One region of the Mesorhizobium sp. P2_A8 genome, then DNA from elsewhere that is predicted to be linked to it. Evidence: riboswitches for the same ligand, from Rfam matches in the RefSeq annotation. Region 1 holds a riboswitch; the other holds the start of a gene.
The links. Region 1 has a riboswitch for glycine ahead of AC1D10_RS35100 (D-amino acid dehydrogenase). Riboswitches for the same ligand answer to the same signal wherever they lie in the genome.

Region 1 (7,943 bases):
ACCGCGCGATAAGCGTACGGACGAATTCGTCGGCCGGCGGTCGCTGTTCACCGAATGGGCTCAGGAAAAGAAGCGCCGCCAGTTTACTGGCCTCTCAATCACCGACGATGGCGGACCGCTCGCGACGGGAGCTCACGCAATCGAGCGTGTTACGGGAAAATCGCGCTCGATTGGGTTTGTGACGTCCAGTTATTTCAGTCCAACGATTGGAAAGCCGATCGCGCTCGGATTGATAGAGAATGCGATGGAGCGCCAGGGAGAGATCATAGAACTCCAGCACCTGGGAGCAGTCAGAAAGGCGAGGGTATCGGCCGCCTGTGCTTTCGATCCCGCAGGAGCGCGGCTAAATGCTTGATTTCGGCCAGAAGTGGGAGCCTGCGTCGTTTGATGAAACTGGCTTCGCCAACACCGATACTGTGAACTTGGTGCGCGCACCAAGCCGACAGATCTTGATGGTGAGTGGGAACGTGGGGCGCGGGCTCGCGTCGCTTGGCATAACGACCCACCCGCTAGGAGCCACCGACGTAATCGTCGAGGAGCCGTATGCAGTTGCCTTGGCGAGAGACAAATGCCTCGCCGTCGTCCCGTCAGCAACTTCGGTTGAAGAAGGATGGCATCCGGATGGCTATGCCGTCACAGATGCTACTGACGGTTACATCGGGTTCGACATCTCGGGAGCAGGGCTGAGCGGGCTTCTCAAAAGGGCTACGGCATTGGACTGGTCGCAGCCGACCCGCTCCAGCGCGATTTCATTCGGCCATGCGACGGTCGTGACGGCTTTTCTTCGTGACAGGGATTCGATTCGCCTTCTGATCGAGACGCCGATGGTGCCATCCATTCTGCTGTGGATCAAAACGACCATCGAGAACCATTAAAGGCGATCGTCGTCTCACCCCTACGAACGTTCTGAAAATTCGAACGCAGCTCAAACCCCGCGAAGCTGCGCTCAGTGCCTCGAGCAGATAAGCCGCCTTATGGCCCTGCAACGTAGGTTTCATGGCGACACGAACAATGGTGGAGCACCGCAGACCCGATGTTTGGCCTCGCTCATAGCCGCGCCCGAACTCATGCTTCGCGCGAAAGACCTCGCTATGATGTCGTTCCTGCCGATGCACCTGTTCGTGCTGGCCGCAGGCATCTATTTCGTCCTGGCATGGCCCAACGCGACACGCGCACGTCGTGTGAAATGCCCCTGTCCTCGGCCGCGGATGGGGGCACCTAAGCTGGGCGTAGGAAATCATTCATCGCTTGGCCGCAGTGTCTCGCGACGAGCGATATCATTTCTTATTGACGAGTGACTCAATCGCAGACTGGGGTCAGGCCTGACGAATGGATTGCCGCAACGGCAGTCGGCTCATCGTTGTCAGACGTATCACCGGTGATCCCGACTGCACCGAGCAGGCTCCCGTTCGAATCCTTCACCAGCACACCGCCGGGGACCGGCACGATCTGCCCGCCGGACACGGAATTGAGCCCCGCGATAAAATGCGGGCGATCTCGTGCCGCTAAGTCCAGCCACCGCGAACCGAAGCCAACCGCAAGAGCACCGTACGCCTTACCGAACGCGATCTCAAAGCGAAGCATGGATGAACCGTCCTGCTTTTGGAAGGCGACGAGGTGGCCGCCTGCATCGAGAACCGCGACACTAAGCGGCTTCAATTAGTTGTCCGCGGCGGAGGCGAGGCTCTTCTCGATGATCGAGTTAGCCTGATCGAGTGTTATTGATATCATCTTCGAACCCTTAGTTCAGGATCTTACGCTGCTTTCGAGCCAGCCTGTGCGCGTGCAGAAGAGGCTCCGTATAGCCGCTTGGCTGCAGTCGTCCGGCAAAGACCAGATCTCGAGCCGCGTTGAAGGCGTTGGAATTGTCGAAGTCCGGGGCCATCGGCGTATAGGTCGGATCGCCCGCATTTTGCTGGTCGACTACGGCGGCCATGCGCTTCATCGTCTTCATGACCTGATCGCGCGTGCAGACATGGTGATGCAGCCAGTTGGCGACGTGCTGCGAGGAAATGCGACAGGTCGCGCGGTCTTCCATCAGGCCGACATCGTTGATGTCCGGAACCTTGGAGCAGCCGACGCCACTATCGACCCAACGCACGACATAGCCCAGAATGCCCTGGCAGTTGTTGTCGAGTTCCTTCTGAACATCTTCGACCGTCCAGTTAGGGTGCAAGGCGACCGGAATGGAGAGGATGTCGTCGAGCTTCGCGGGCGCCCGCTTTCTCAGCTTCTTCTGAACTGCATGGACGTCGACCTTGTGGTAATGTGTGGCATGCAGGGTCGCCGCCGTCGGCGACGGCACCCAGGCGGTATTGGCGCCGGCCCTCGGATGCGCGATCTTCTGTTCCAGCATCGCCGCCATCTGGTCCGGCATCGACCACATGCCCTTGCCGATCTGCGCACGGCCTTCCAGCCCGCAAGCCAGACCGGTGTCGACGTTCCAGTTCTCGTAAGCGCCGATCCAAGCCGACTGCTTAATTTCCGCCTTGCGGATCATTGGGCCGGCCTCCATTGAAGTACGGATCTCGTCGCCCGTGCGGTCGAGGAAGCCGGTATTGATGAAGACGATCCGGTCTTTCGCAGCGCGGATGCATTCCTTCAGGTTGACCGTCGTGCGGCGCTCCTCGTCCATGATACCCATCTTGATCGTGTTCGGCATCAGGCCCAGCGCCTGCTCGACGCGAGCGAACAATTCCACGGCAAAGGCGACTTCGGCAGGTCCATGCATCTTCGGCTTCACGACATATAACGAGCCCGCGGGTGAGTTCGCCCTGCGACCGTTTCTACCGATGTCGTGCAGCGCGACGGCCGCCGTCACGAACGCATCTAAGATGCCCTCCGGCACCTCGTTACCCTCGCGATCGAGGACTGCGGGGTTGGTCATAAGATGACCTACATTGCGCACTAGCATCAGGGAACGCGCACGCAGCTCGAACTTGGAACCGTCCGGCGCATTGTAGACGACGTCTGGGTTGAGGCGGCGGGTAAAAGTCTTGCCGCCCTTGGTCACCTGTTCAGCCAAATCGCCCATCATCAGGCCAAGCCAGTTGCGGTAGACACTGACCTTGTCCGCGGCATCGACTGCGGCGACCGAATCCTCGCAATCCATGATCGTCGTAATGGCGGATTCCAGCCGCACGTCGGAGATGCCGGCGGGATCGGCTCTGCCGATTTCGGAGTCTGGATCGATAACGATCTCGATATGCAAGCTGTGGTTCCGGAAAAGGAACGCGATTGGCTTGTTCGGTTCGCCGCGATAGCCGGCGAACTGCGAGCCGTCACGCAGGACAGTCACTGCGTGTTCGGAAAACCTTCCTGAAACCTGTCGTGCTAGGTCTCTGAAAGTGTGCATTTCAACAGCGCCATTCGCGACGACGAGCCTGCTGACATCGGACCACGATCCCCAATTCAGCGGGATGGCCTCGTCGAGGAATTTCCGCGCCCAGGCGATCACCTTGTCGCCGCGCACGGGATTGTAGCTCCTGCCTCTTTCGGCGCCGTCTTCCTCGGAGATCGCGTCCGTCCCGTAAAGTGCGTCATAGAGAGAGCCCCAGCGGGCATTGGCGGCATTCAGCGAGAAGCGCGCGTTGATCACCGGCACGACGAGCTGCGGCCCGGCGATCGTCGCGATCTCAGGATCGACGTTTGTCGTCGAGATAGTGAAATCCTCGCCTTCAGGCACGATGTAACCCATCTCGCGCAGGAACGATTTGTATGCGTCGAGGTCGACGGGTGTGCCGTTCTCGCGGTGCCAGCTATCGATCCTGTTCTGCATCAGCTCGCGGAGTGCGAGCAAATCGCGGTTAGTCGGTGCAAGATCATGGACGATTGAAGAGAATGCCGCCCAAAAGGCTTCAGGCGTGATACCAGTAGAAGGGCCTCCTCCCGGATGAAGTCGCGCAGTTCGCGCGCCACCTTCAGTCCAGCAAGTTCGATGGGAAGGCCGCCAGCCGCAAATATGTCAGTCATCTTCATGCGGCCACTCTCAGGTCGACCGGGATTTCCCCGCCTATGACCTCGGCAAGCGCCGCCGAGGTTGCTGCCGAGAGCGTCCAGCCCAGATGACCGTGGCCCGTATTGTAAAAGACTCCAGGGATCTTTCCCTTGCCGACCTTTGGCATCATGTTCGGCATCATGGGCCGTAATCCTGCCCACGGGATGACGTTACTGGTGGCAACTCCTGGGAAGAGCGTACGCGTCCATTCCACGAGGGGCCTGACACGGTCGTCCCTTATATCCCGGTTCGCGCCGTTGAATTCAGCGGTCCCGGCAACGCGGAACCGGGATGTTCCCAACCTGCTGGTGACGATCTTCGCCCGGTCGTCAAGGATACTGACCCACGGAGCCGAAGCTTGGGACAGTTCGTCAGCGAGATCGACTGTGATCGAGTAGCCCTTGACCGGATAGATGTTGATCCGGTCGCCCAGCATTGCGCCTATGGTGCGGCTATGGACACCTGCACAAACGACGACAGCGTCTGCCTGAAGCTCATCCTTGATGCCACCCTTCGTCGAGAAGGCGATGCGGAACCCGTCACGCTTGGTGATCGAGGTCACGTCGGCATCGTAGGTGAAGCGCGCGCCCCTGCTCTCACAGACCTGAGCGAGTCCGCCTGTGTACTTGTGGATGTCGCCGGTTGAATCCGACGGCGTGTAGAAGCCACCGTGAAACTTGCCGGAAAGCACCGGCTCGATCTCGGCGATTTCCTTGGGGGTGACCGGATGGCGGTCCAGTCCGCCCTCGACAAGCATCTCGTTCACCTTCGACGCATGATCGTACCCTGCCTTGTCGTAATGGACGTGAAGGATTCCCTTGCGCACGTGGTCGAAGTCGATCCCTTCCCGCTCAGCGATGCCGAACATGTGCTGCCTGGCGAAAATCGCCAGCCGCGTGGTAGCGATCGTGTTCTCCCGGTAGCGGCCGATGTTCGCCATGAATTCCGCCAGCCAGCTGTACTTATGCCAGGATGGAGAAGGGTTCATCAGGAGCGGGGCGTCCCTTCGCGCCATCCACTTGATACCCTTGATGACGGTCGACCAATGGTTCCAGACTTCGGCGTTGCAGGCGGAGAGCTGCCCTCCGTTAGCAAATGATGTCTCCATCGCCGCGTAGCGCTGCTTTTCGAACACGGTGACTTCGTATCCCCGTTCCAACAGGGCATAGGCTGTCGACACTCCGGTGATACCGGCGCCGATCACGACAATTCTGGGCATTTGAGGAACTCCAATGGATCAACGGTTGCAGGCGTGAACCTGCGGCGATCCCCAAATCTGTCTCGGTACCTGAGAGCTTGACCGGATTCCGGCGTTCCCCTTCGGTGGGCGCGAGGCGCCTCTCTCCAGATTGTCCGGCACGAACGGTCACTGGTGCCTGAGAGTTTCCTTGGGGGGTTGCTCCGTCGGCGCCGGCTCTCGCCGATCTCTCCCGTTCCACCTTGTGGACACGGCATTAGTACCGCAGACAGCCGGAGTTTTAGTGCGAAATGTGCGGAGCAACGAAACGTGCCCGGCAAAATGTGCCCGGCAACGAAACGAGCCTTTAAGTTAGCGTGGACACCTCACGCCTTCGGGAAGGAGAACGCATGAGGCGATCGCTTGATTTCTTAGTAGATCCGAGGCAGTTGGCGTGAGGCCCGCTTGGTCAACAACTCCATGCCGTCTTCGGTCACCAGCACCGTTTCCTCGTGAAGAACGATCTTGCCGGGTTCGTACTCGAGCCCGGGCTCGATGCACAACACCATCCCGGCCTGCAGCACCGTTTGGTCTTCAACTTTGACGGACGGCGGCTCCGTGACCCGCAGGCCCAGGCCGTGGCCCATACGCCCGTTGCTGTTCAGGTCTTCCTCGCCAGAGGAGAGCACTTTCGCCATTGCCCGGAAGACGGAGGCAGCGGAAACCCCGGCACGGACTGACTTCAACCCGATCTCGTTTGCCTGCCAGACCTTTTCGTGCGCCTGCAGTAGCGCATCGGTTGCGTCGCCGACTTGGTAATTTCGATCATAATCGCAGTAGTAACCGTCGAACGTGGTTCCGGTGTCGATGAAGAGAAGGTCACCGTCGGCGATCTTGCGGTCGCGCGGGCCGCCGGTGATCTCGAAAGGACCGCCGATGTCCGAGCGGCAGATCACAACCGGGATCGAACTGGCGCCGCTTGAGTTCAGGCGAGCCCGGAACTCACGCTGGATGCGTTTTTCAGTGTCACCGATGCGAACGAAATCTGGAACCGTATCGTATACGCCCCCGGCGATATCGATGGCCGTCCTGATCCTCGCGACTTCGGCTTCGCTTTTGATCATACGAAGCTGCCATATCGCTTTCGATCCGTCGACCAGTTCGACACCCTGCAGCCCCTTCATAATATCCAGAACCTGGCTCACCGGCATGCCAACGCGCAACTCCATTCCGAGCTCAGCACCGACACGTCCAAAGCGGCGTGGCAACTCCGAGACCGCCTGGATCACGAGCGATGTGCCATCGTCGTCTGGCCGTGGTGACGGCCACGAGCGAATCTCCTTCACCCAAAGCGTTTCCATAATCGAACGGCCGATCTCGGGAACTATGGCGATCGGATCGCCTTCAGCCCGTACGAGAACGAACCAAGGTCTGGCGTAGCTCTCCCAAAAAGTGGAATCGATCCCAGTGAAGTATCGGATGTTGTCCATGGACGACACGAGCAGCCCGTCGAGCTGGTGCTCCCTCATCGCCTGTTGAGCCCGCGAAACGCGAGATTGGAATTCTGATACTGTGAAACGCTCCACCTTTGCAATATCTTCCATGTTCTTCACCATGCGCGGCTGACTGGCGGAGTACGATTATTCATTCTTGGATTTTGAAAGTAGGCAGTTTGCTTCACTCGGTTCCGATCGATGCCACCGCTCAGAATCAGGGAGGATCGCTTTTCCGCCCTCCGGTCGTGCAGAGGATTCTCAGGGCGGCCGGCGCCTTGAAACGAAGCGTTGGTCCTCCACGTCTAGCTTCGACATTTCCATGAAAGCGAAATCTTCGGATGTTCTTCGAGGTCGACACGAGCCAGATCAGTGTGTCAACGACTTCACTAAACGGCTTCGCGGACCGCACTGAGAAACTGCTGGGTCCGCTCTTTCTTCGGATCGCCGAAGAGTTCGTCGGGAGTTCCCTGCTCTTCGATCCGACCCTTGTAGAAGAAGCTCACCCGATCGGAGATTTGTCGCGCGAAGCCCATCTGGTGCGTGACCATCAACATCGTCAGGTTGTGCTCCGATACCAGCTTTTTGATCACTCCGGTAACCTCCCCGATCACCTCTGGATCCAGCGCCGACGTCACTTCATCGAACAGCATCACCTTGGGGCGCATAGCCAAGGCGCGCGCAATAGCAACGCGCTGTTGCTGGCCGCCGGACAGGCGCGAAGGATGCTGATCCCGCTTGTCGGCCATCCCGACCATCCGCAGGAGCTCTTCCGAGCGCTCGCGGGCTTCCTTTTTTGACAGGCCCAGAACATTGACCGGGCCCTCCATGCAATTTTCCAGTGCTGTCATGTGCGGAAAGAGGTGAAAGTGTTGGAAGCACATCCCGATCTTCGACCGCATCTTACGCAGGTGCCGCTGATTTGCGGGGACGAGTTTCGTGCCGTCGGACATGTGGGTTAGCGGCTCGCCGTCCACGTAAATCACGCCGCCGTTGATCGAATCCAGTGTCATCAAGGTACGGAGAACCGTCGTTTTTCCAGATCCCGAAGGGCCGATGATGGTGACCATTTCTCCTTCGGCGACGTCCAGATCAAGCGAGTCCAGAACGACGAGGCTCCCGTATCGCTTCGTGACCTTTCTGAAGCTGACCATGGGCACGTTGGCGCCTTCGAGGCGAAGCGGAAAAGATGCGTGGGTTTCATCGGTCATCAGGTTAGTCCCAATTTTCTTCGCATCCAGCCTTCGAATGCTCTGATCAACGCAGCGGTCGGCAG
Region 2 (7,943 bases), on a different contig from region 1:
CCCTCATATCGTCCATGTCGATATTGCCATCCTCGCTGCAGCGCACGACGACGACGCTCATGCCCGCCATCGCCGCACTCGCCGGATTGGTGCCATGCGCCGAGGACGGGATCAGGCAGACGGTGCGATGGCTGTCGCCACGCGAGCGGTGGTAGCCGCGAATGGCAAGCAGGCCGGCATATTCGCCCTGGCTGCCGGCATTGGGCTGCAAGGTGACGGCGTCGAAGCCGGTGATCTCCGACAGCCATCCTTCCAGTTCGCCGATCATGGCGCGATAGCCAGCCGAGTGCGCGGCCGGCGCGAAGGGATGGAGATTGGCAATGCTTGGCCAGCTGACCGGCATCATCTCGGCGGCGGCGTTGAGCTTCATGGTGCAGGATCCGAGCGGGATCATGGCGCGGTCGAGCGCCAGATCCTTATCGGCCAGCCTGCGCAGGAAGCGCATCATCTCGGTTTCCGAGTGGTTCTCGTGGAAGACGGGTTGGGTGAGGAACTCCTTGCCACGCGGCTTGCCAGGCACGGTGCTGGCAGCGGCGGTCCCAGCCTTGGCGCCAAACAGCGCGGCGATCGCCTCCACATCGGCATCGGTCGAGGTCTCGTCGAAACAGACGGCGACATGGTCGGCGTCGATGATGCGCAACAGCCGGCCGGTCTTTTCAGCGGCAGATGCGATTGCCGCGGCCTTGCCTTTGACCTCCGCCGTCACCGTGTCGAAGCGGCTGGCACCGAGCACCGAAACACCTGATGCCTTTAGACCGGCGGCCAGGCGGTTGGCCAGCCCATGGATGCGTCCGGCGATCGCCTGCAATCCGGCAGGGCCGTGCCAGATGGCATAGGCCGTCGCCATATTGGCGAGCAGCGCCTGCGCGGTGCAGATGTTGGAGGTCGCCTTGTCGCGGCGGATGTGCTGCTCGCGCGTCTGCAGCGCAAGACGATAGCCCGGGCGGCCCTTGCTGTCGGTCGATTGGCCGACGAGGCGGCCGGGCATCAGCCGGGTCAGCTTGTCGGAGACGGCGCAATAGGCGGCGTGCGGGCCGCCAAAGCCCATCGGCACGCCGAAGCGCTGCATCGGGCCGACGGCGATGTCGGCGCCGAGTTTCGCCGGTGCGTCGGTCAGCGTCAGGCCGAGCGGATCGGCAATGAAGATGACCAGTGCGCCGGTGGCGCGAGCCTTCTCGATCGCTGCCTTGTGGTCGCCATAGACGCCGAACGTGTCCGGCCAGGAGACCAGCAGGGCGGCGGTGTTGTCGTCGATCGTCTCGCCGTCGATCTCGATGTCGAGCGGTTCTGCGCGGGTGCGCACGACATCCAGCGTCTGCGGATGCGGCGTGCCGGCCAGCGCCACCTTGGTGCGCTTGTCGCGATGATGGCGCAGCGCGATGCCGACCGCCTCCGCGACGGCGGTGGCTTCATCGAGTAGCGAGGCCGAAGCCACCGGCAGACCGGTCAGCTCTGCGACCAGGGTCTGGAAATTGAACAGCATTTCGAGCCGGCCCTGGCTGATCTCGGCCTGGTAGGGCGTGTAGGCCGTGTACCAGGCCGGGTTCTCGAACAGATTGCGCTGGATCACCGGCGGCACATCGACACCGTGATAGCCGGCGCCGATGAAGCTCTTCAACACCGTGTTCTTTGCCATCGTCGCTGACAATTCGGCCAGGGCTTCAGCTTCGCTGGCCGGCACGGGCAGGTTCAGCGGCAAGTCGAGGCGGATCGATCTCGGCACGGCCTGGCTGATCAGCGTCTCAACCGAGGGAACGCCGATCACGGCCAGCATGGCTCTGACATCGTTGAGGCCGGGGCCAATGTGGCGGGCCGAGAAGGGGGTGAGTGCTGCGGTCATCTTTTTTGGTCCTGCTTTCAGCCGATGTGGGCCAGGTAGGCGGCCTCATCCATGAGGCCTTCCAACTGGCTCTCATTGGCCAGCTTCATCTTCCACAACCAACCGGCGCCGGTTGCCGCCGAATTGACCAGCGATGGATCCGACGAAAGCGTGCCGTTGGCCTCGGTGATTTCGCCGTCGACCGGCGCGTAGACGTCGGATGCCGCTTTGACGGACTCGACCACCACGGCGGTATCGCCCTTGGCGAGCTTTTTGCCCGTTTCGGGCAGTTCGACGAAGACGAGATCACCAAGCTGCTCCTGCGCGTAGTCGGTGATGCCGACCGTGGCGATGCCGCCCTCGACGCGGAGCCATTCGTGATCTTCGGTGAAATAGGTCTTTGCCATCGGATTCATCCTTTGCGGTAGCGATGCGGTGTGAAGGGCAGGGAGCTGATATCGACAGGGATTTTCGTGCCGCGCACGTCGGCGAAAACCCGTGTGCCGGGCTTTGCCAGCGGCGTTGCGACATAACCCATGGCTACCGGATGGCCGGCCGAGGGGCCGAAGCCGCCTGACGTGACATGACCGGCGGGATTGCCGTCGGCATCGAAGAGCGCGGCGCCGGCGCGTACCGGCTGGCGGCCCTCCGGCTTCAACCCAACCCGCCTTTGCGCGGGTCCCCGTTCTACGGCGGCTCGCAGGGCGTCGGCGCCGATGAAAGCGCCGGAGGCGCGGATATCTTTCGGGATCGCCCACGTCAGTCCGGCGCTGGCCGGGTCGGTCTCCGGTGTGATGTCCTGGCCGTGCAGGCACAGCCCAGCCTCCAGTCGGAGGCTGTCGCGAGCGGCAAGGCCGATCCACAGCACGCGCTCATCGCCGAGCAATTTCGCGACGAGGTCGCGCGCATCTGTCTCTGGCAGGCCGATCTCGAAACCGTCTTCGCCGGTGTAGCCGGAGCGGCTCATGAACCAGTTCTGCCGTGGCTCGACCCCATGCATGAACAGCAGTGAGCCGGTCTCGATGCCGGCGCGGGAAAGGGCTGCCCAGGCTTCCGGGCCCTGGACGGCAAGGAAGACGCGATCGAGTGGCTCGACCCTGGCGTCGAAATCCGCGGCAAGCGCACGCAAATGCTTTTCGTCGGCCACGGCGTTGCCTGCGTTGGCGACCACCATGAAGCGCTGGTCGCCCAGCCTGGTGACGATCAGGTCGTCCAGAATGCCTCCTGCTTCATTGAGGAAGAAGGACAGTTTGGACTGCGAGATTTCGAGCGCGCCGGCATCCACAGGACAGGCGCGGTTGAGCAACGCAACCACTTCGCGCCCGCTGATCTCGAACAGTTTCATATGCGAGATGTCGAACAGGCCGGCATGCTCGCGGGTGTGAAGATGCTCCTTCATGACGCCGGCCGGATAGGTCAGCGGCATCGACCAGCCGGCAAAGGCGCCAAAGCGTGCACCGGCGGCTACGTGGATATCTTCCAGGGGAAGGTGTTTGGTGTCGTCGCCCGTCATGTCATCTCCAGAGTCGCACGCAATCGGCCGCGAATGGCGACCAGTCCGTGCCCCTCTGTCTGAAGCCTGAGAGACTCGCGCAACCGGAACTCTGTCAGCGGCGCTTACACCTTCGGCGCGGGGGCAAGCCCCGACTTTCCAGAGTGTCTTTCCCGTCTACGGTTCTTTTGCCTGAGAGATTTCGGGCGATTTCCCCTTCGGCGGCAGCTTTCGCTGCTCTCTCCCGCAAACAGGTAGGACTCGCAAGAGCCCTCGACTCGTCATCCATAGCCCGTCGACGACACATTGTCACCTGCCTGCGACGTGTTGCTGACAAGTCTTCGCTAACCACGCCGTTTGCCGGATTTTCAAGACACTGCTGATATGTTGGCAGCCATGAGGCTTTGCGCCGGCGCTTGCCGGCAGCGGACGGGGACGACAAATGGGCGAATTGATCATGAGTGCGCCGGTGGCGGGGCTGACCTCGAAAAGCCGCATCACCAGGGAAGACGTGGCCATGTTGCGCCATGAAGTGTTCGGCGATGGCGTGGTGACGCGCGGCGAGGCCGAGGCACTGTTCGCGCTCGACGCCACGGCGAAGGAGAAGTGCCAGGAATGGCCGGGCTTTTTCGTCGAAGCGGTCACCGACTACATCGTCCACCAGGAAAAGCCGTCGGGCTACATCTCGCAGGACAATGCCGAGTGGCTGATCCGCACGATCTCGCGAGACGGCATGGTCGACAGCCGCACCGAACTCGAGCTGCTGGTCCATGTGCTGGAAGAGGCGAGATCGTCGCTGAGCCAGCTTTGCGTCTATGCGCTGGAGCAGGTCGCCCACGCCGTCATCGACGGCAAGGGGCCGCTCATGCTTGGCGGTGCGCTGGTTCCCGGACTGATCGCCAAGGCGGAGGTCGAGCTTTTGCGCCGGATCCTCCACGCACATGGCGGTGACGGCAACATCGCCATCACCCGTGCCGAGGCCGAAGTGCTGTTCAAGATCAATGAGCGGACAGCCCAGGCCGAGAACGATCCGTCCTGGAACGATCTGTTCGTCAAGGCGATCGCCAATTTCGTCATGTGCTCGGCCGGCTATGAGGCGCCGACACGCGATGTGGCGCTGCGCCGTGATGCCTTCCTGGAACACGCCGATCCGGAAATCGGCGGCTTCTTCAGCCGCATGGTCTCCGGCGGCCTCGCCGGCATCATGGAGGCCTACCGGTCCCCCGACGACATCGAGGCCGAGTGGGAAGCCAAGAACAGGGCGACTGAAGCCCTGGCGCGCCGCGCCGAGACGATCGATGCCGGCGAAGCCAGCTGGCTGATCGAGCACATCGGGGCGGACAGGCCGCTGTACGAGAACGAGCGCGCGCTGCTGACCCTGATCAAGCATGCCTCGCCAGAAATCCACCCGGCGCTGAAGCCGCTGCTCGACAAGGTAGCCTGAACACGCGGCGGCGCTCGCTACGCCCCCGGGCCGATCATCATCTTGCGCTTTGCGGTTCAGATTCCACCGTACCAGTCGTAGCCATTGTCTTCCCAATAGCCACCCCTGCCGCCGCCGACATTGGCGAAGCCGTCGACCAGCTCGATCTTGTAGAGATATTTCGGCATCTTGTAGCCAAGCTGACGCTCGACGCGGACACGCAGCGGCGCGCCGTTCTCGACCGGCAGCGGCTTGCCATTCAGCCCATAGGCAAGGATCGTCTGCGGGTGGCGGGCGTCGATCAGGTCGATCGTGCCGTAGTATTTGATGTCGCCGGAGAGACTGCGGTCGATCGTGTCGAGACAATGGAACATGACGTAGCGGGCCTGCGGCTTGACCACCGCCTGGTCGAGCACCAGCGACAGCGGCGTGCCGGTCCATTTGGCGATGCAACTCCAGCCTTCGACGCAGTCGTGGCGGGTGATCTGGGTGCGGCTCGGCATGGTCATCAATTGCTCGCGGCTAAGTGACAGCGGCTTTTCGACAAGACCCGAAACCTCCAGCCGCCAGTCGGCGAAATTGTTGGCGAGTAGACCCTTGTAGACGTCGTCGTCCGGCGCCGTGACGCCGTTCGGCCGCTGCGGCTGGCGGATATCGGCCTCGGTGAATTCCGGCGCCAGCGCATCGCGGCCGGCAAGCAGGCGTTGCGCCCGGTATGTCAGGCCATTGGCGTTTTCGAGGAAGCTGCGCAGGCCGCTGCCAATGCTAAGCTGGCTGTCGAAAGCGTCGCAGCCCGACAGCATGATGCCGGAGGCGCCAAGGCCGGCACCCGTCAGGAATTTCCGGCGGCTGATCTGGAACTTACCCATGTCACGCACTCCTCTCGGTGGAATTGTCGCCCTGTGCGGGAGGATCGGTGCGGTACCAGCCGGTGATGATCGAGCGCAGTTCGTTGATCGGGCCAGCAGCCAGGATCATCAGAATGTGGACGACGAAGAAGGCGACCAGCAGCACCATGACGGTGAAATGGATGGTGCGCGCCGTCTGCCGGCCACCGAGCAGATCGTTGAGGAACGGCAGCACCGAGTTCATGCTGGGCGACATAGCCAGGCCGGTGATGATCATCAGCGGCAAAAGCACGAACAGCACGCCGCCATAGGCCATCTTCTGCAGCGTGTTGTATTCCCGCGTGTGGTGGAATTTGAGCTTGGCGTGGTCGACGATGTCCTGCGGCAGGCGCTTGAGATCGTCGAGGCGCGGCGCCAGATCGCGACGCAGATGGCCATTCACAGTGCTGGCGACCAGCCAGACGATCAAGGTCGTGGTCAGTATCCAGGCAAAGAAGAAATGGATGACGCGGGCGGTGCCGAGGTCATAATAGGACGGGATGGTCGCCCAGGACGGAAAGCCGCGCGCCGTTTCGTTGCCGGCCGGACCGGACCAGCCGAGCACGCCTGTGGTGTCGAAGCGATGCCCGAAGATTTCGGTATAGCCGCGCGTGCCGGCGTCGGTGTTTTCGGCGCCTATGGCGAAGATGGTGTTGTTGTAGTCGAAGCCCGACTGCTTGCCGATGTAGAGCTGTGGGCGGGCGTTGAAAATCTGCAGGCCGGACAGCAGCATGAAGAACAGCGAGATGGCCCAGATCCAGTGCGTCAGCCGCGTCCAGCGCGACTGCCGATAGATCAGCGTTGTGTCATTCGAAGCGGGCGCATCCGGTCCGGCGGCGGCTTGGCTTCTGGCAACCGATTCCATCTTGTCTCGTCTCCCGGCCTCGCGGCGTGGCCTGCGCGTTCATTGTCCTCCTGATACGTCGCCAACCAAACCGATGTTTCATCCGATCACGGAATTATTATGGGCTGCCCAGGCTGACCGCGAGATTGACGGCCGCGGCGACGATCACCGTGTTGAAGAAGAACGACAGGATCGAATGGACAAGCACGACACAACGCATATGCGTTGTCGAGATGTTGGTGTCGGCAGTCTGCGCGGTCATGCCGATGACCGTCGAGAAGTAGAGGAAATCCCAGCCTTCCGGCCGCTTGTCGCCTGGGAACAGCAGGCCGCCGACCGGGATTTTCTTCTTGGTTTCGGCGTCGACCGCATCGCCGTCCATCCAGTAGACATGGGCATAATGGAGCGCTGCCATGGCATGGATGGTGAACCAGCCGAGCGGGATCGACAAAAGCGCAAAGCCAAGCTCGACAGGGTGAGCGCTGTCTTTCTGGTTGATCAGTTGAAACAGCGAGAAGGTGGCAACGCCGACGACGACAAGCGTCACCGCGAAGATGACCAGCACCGGCTGGTCGGTGGCGCGCGCATTCTTGCTCAGATACCTGCCGGTGAACTTTGGCATCTGCGCGACGACAAGGATGACGTAGGCGGCAAAGAATGCGTTGGCGCCGATCGAATAGGCGAGCGAGGCATGCAGCAGCAACGCCACGACAAGTGCCACAACGCCGAAGCCGAACGACATCGCGAACAGCATGTGGCGCTGCATGGGGTTCTTCGTCGGGGTTTCGGCAGCCATGGCGGTCCCACCCTTGGATGGCGCTCGGTTTCTACTGCGGTGTGGCGGATTTGAGGGCGCGCCGCAAGATGCGGTCGAGTTCGCCGAGAAACCGCGAGCGGTCCTGCGGCGCGAAGCTGGCATTGTAGCCCTTGCTTTCGCCGGTCTCGCGCAGATGCTGCTTGAGGTCGCGCATCGCCACCGCCATGCCGATCGTTTCCGGTGTGAAAGGGCGCCCGGTCGGCCCGAGCACATGGGCACCGAGCGCCACCGCACGGGCGGCGAGCGGAATGTCTGATGTGATCACGATGTCGTTGGCGTGCGCATTGTCGACGATCCAGTCGTCGGCGGCGTCGGCGCCCTTTGACACCACGACGTTGCGGATCATCGGATCGCGCGAAGGCCGCAGGCCACCATTGGAGACATAGGTGACAACGACGCCGTGGCGCTCGGCGACCTTTTCGACCTCGGCTTTGACCGGGCAGGCATCGGCGTCGACGAGAATTGACGGTGCGGGCATCGTGGGTTCCAATGAATATGGGGCCGGGCGATTTCGTCCGGCCCCATGGATGTGATCCGATCGGCTGTTACGCCGGCAAGGCGCCGGACTTCTTCGCCGTCCAGGTGGCGATATAGTCCATCAGGCCGGGATTGAGGCAGTCATAGGGCTCCAGCCCGATGGACTTCAACTGCGCGCGGATGC

Region 2: it holds a riboswitch for glycine, as region 1 does, so the genes downstream of both, gcvT (glycine cleavage system aminomethyltransferase GcvT) here and AC1D10_RS35100 (D-amino acid dehydrogenase) in region 1, are expected to answer to the same signal.

Annotation. Positions count from the first base shown of each region.
Region 1 is NZ_JBFUDB010000020.1:5,777-13,719, reverse strand. Features, by position in the region: gene AC1D10_RS35120 (2Fe-2S iron-sulfur cluster-binding protein) at 1-355, shown strand, start outside; gene AC1D10_RS35115 (hypothetical protein) at 348-875, shown strand; partial or broken gene AC1D10_RS35110 (GlcG/HbpS family heme-binding protein) at 1,300-1,731, opposite strand; partial or broken gene AC1D10_RS35105 (malate synthase G) at 1,742-3,972, opposite strand; gene AC1D10_RS35100 (D-amino acid dehydrogenase) at 3,975-5,216, opposite strand; glycine riboswitch at 5,271-5,348, opposite strand; glycine riboswitch at 5,351-5,440, opposite strand; gene AC1D10_RS35095 (M24 family metallopeptidase) at 5,606-6,778, opposite strand; gene ehuA (ectoine/hydroxyectoine ABC transporter ATP-binding protein EhuA) at 7,057-7,821, opposite strand; gene ehuD (ectoine/hydroxyectoine ABC transporter permease subunit EhuD) at 7,878-7,943, opposite strand, start outside.
Region 2 is NZ_JBFUDB010000014.1:116,193-124,135, forward strand. Features, by position in the region: gene gcvP (aminomethyl-transferring glycine dehydrogenase) at 1-1,840, opposite strand, end outside; gene gcvH (glycine cleavage system protein GcvH) at 1,858-2,226, opposite strand; gene gcvT (glycine cleavage system aminomethyltransferase GcvT) at 2,232-3,332, opposite strand; glycine riboswitch at 3,482-3,568, opposite strand; gene AC1D10_RS33480 (hypothetical protein) at 3,754-4,755, shown strand; gene AC1D10_RS33485 (molybdopterin-binding protein) at 4,812-5,603, opposite strand; gene AC1D10_RS33490 (cytochrome b/b6 domain-containing protein) at 5,605-6,486, opposite strand; gene AC1D10_RS33495 (DUF1345 domain-containing protein) at 6,584-7,261, opposite strand; gene AC1D10_RS33500 (YaiI/YqxD family protein) at 7,293-7,760, opposite strand; gene gfa (S-(hydroxymethyl)glutathione synthase) at 7,828-7,943, opposite strand, start outside.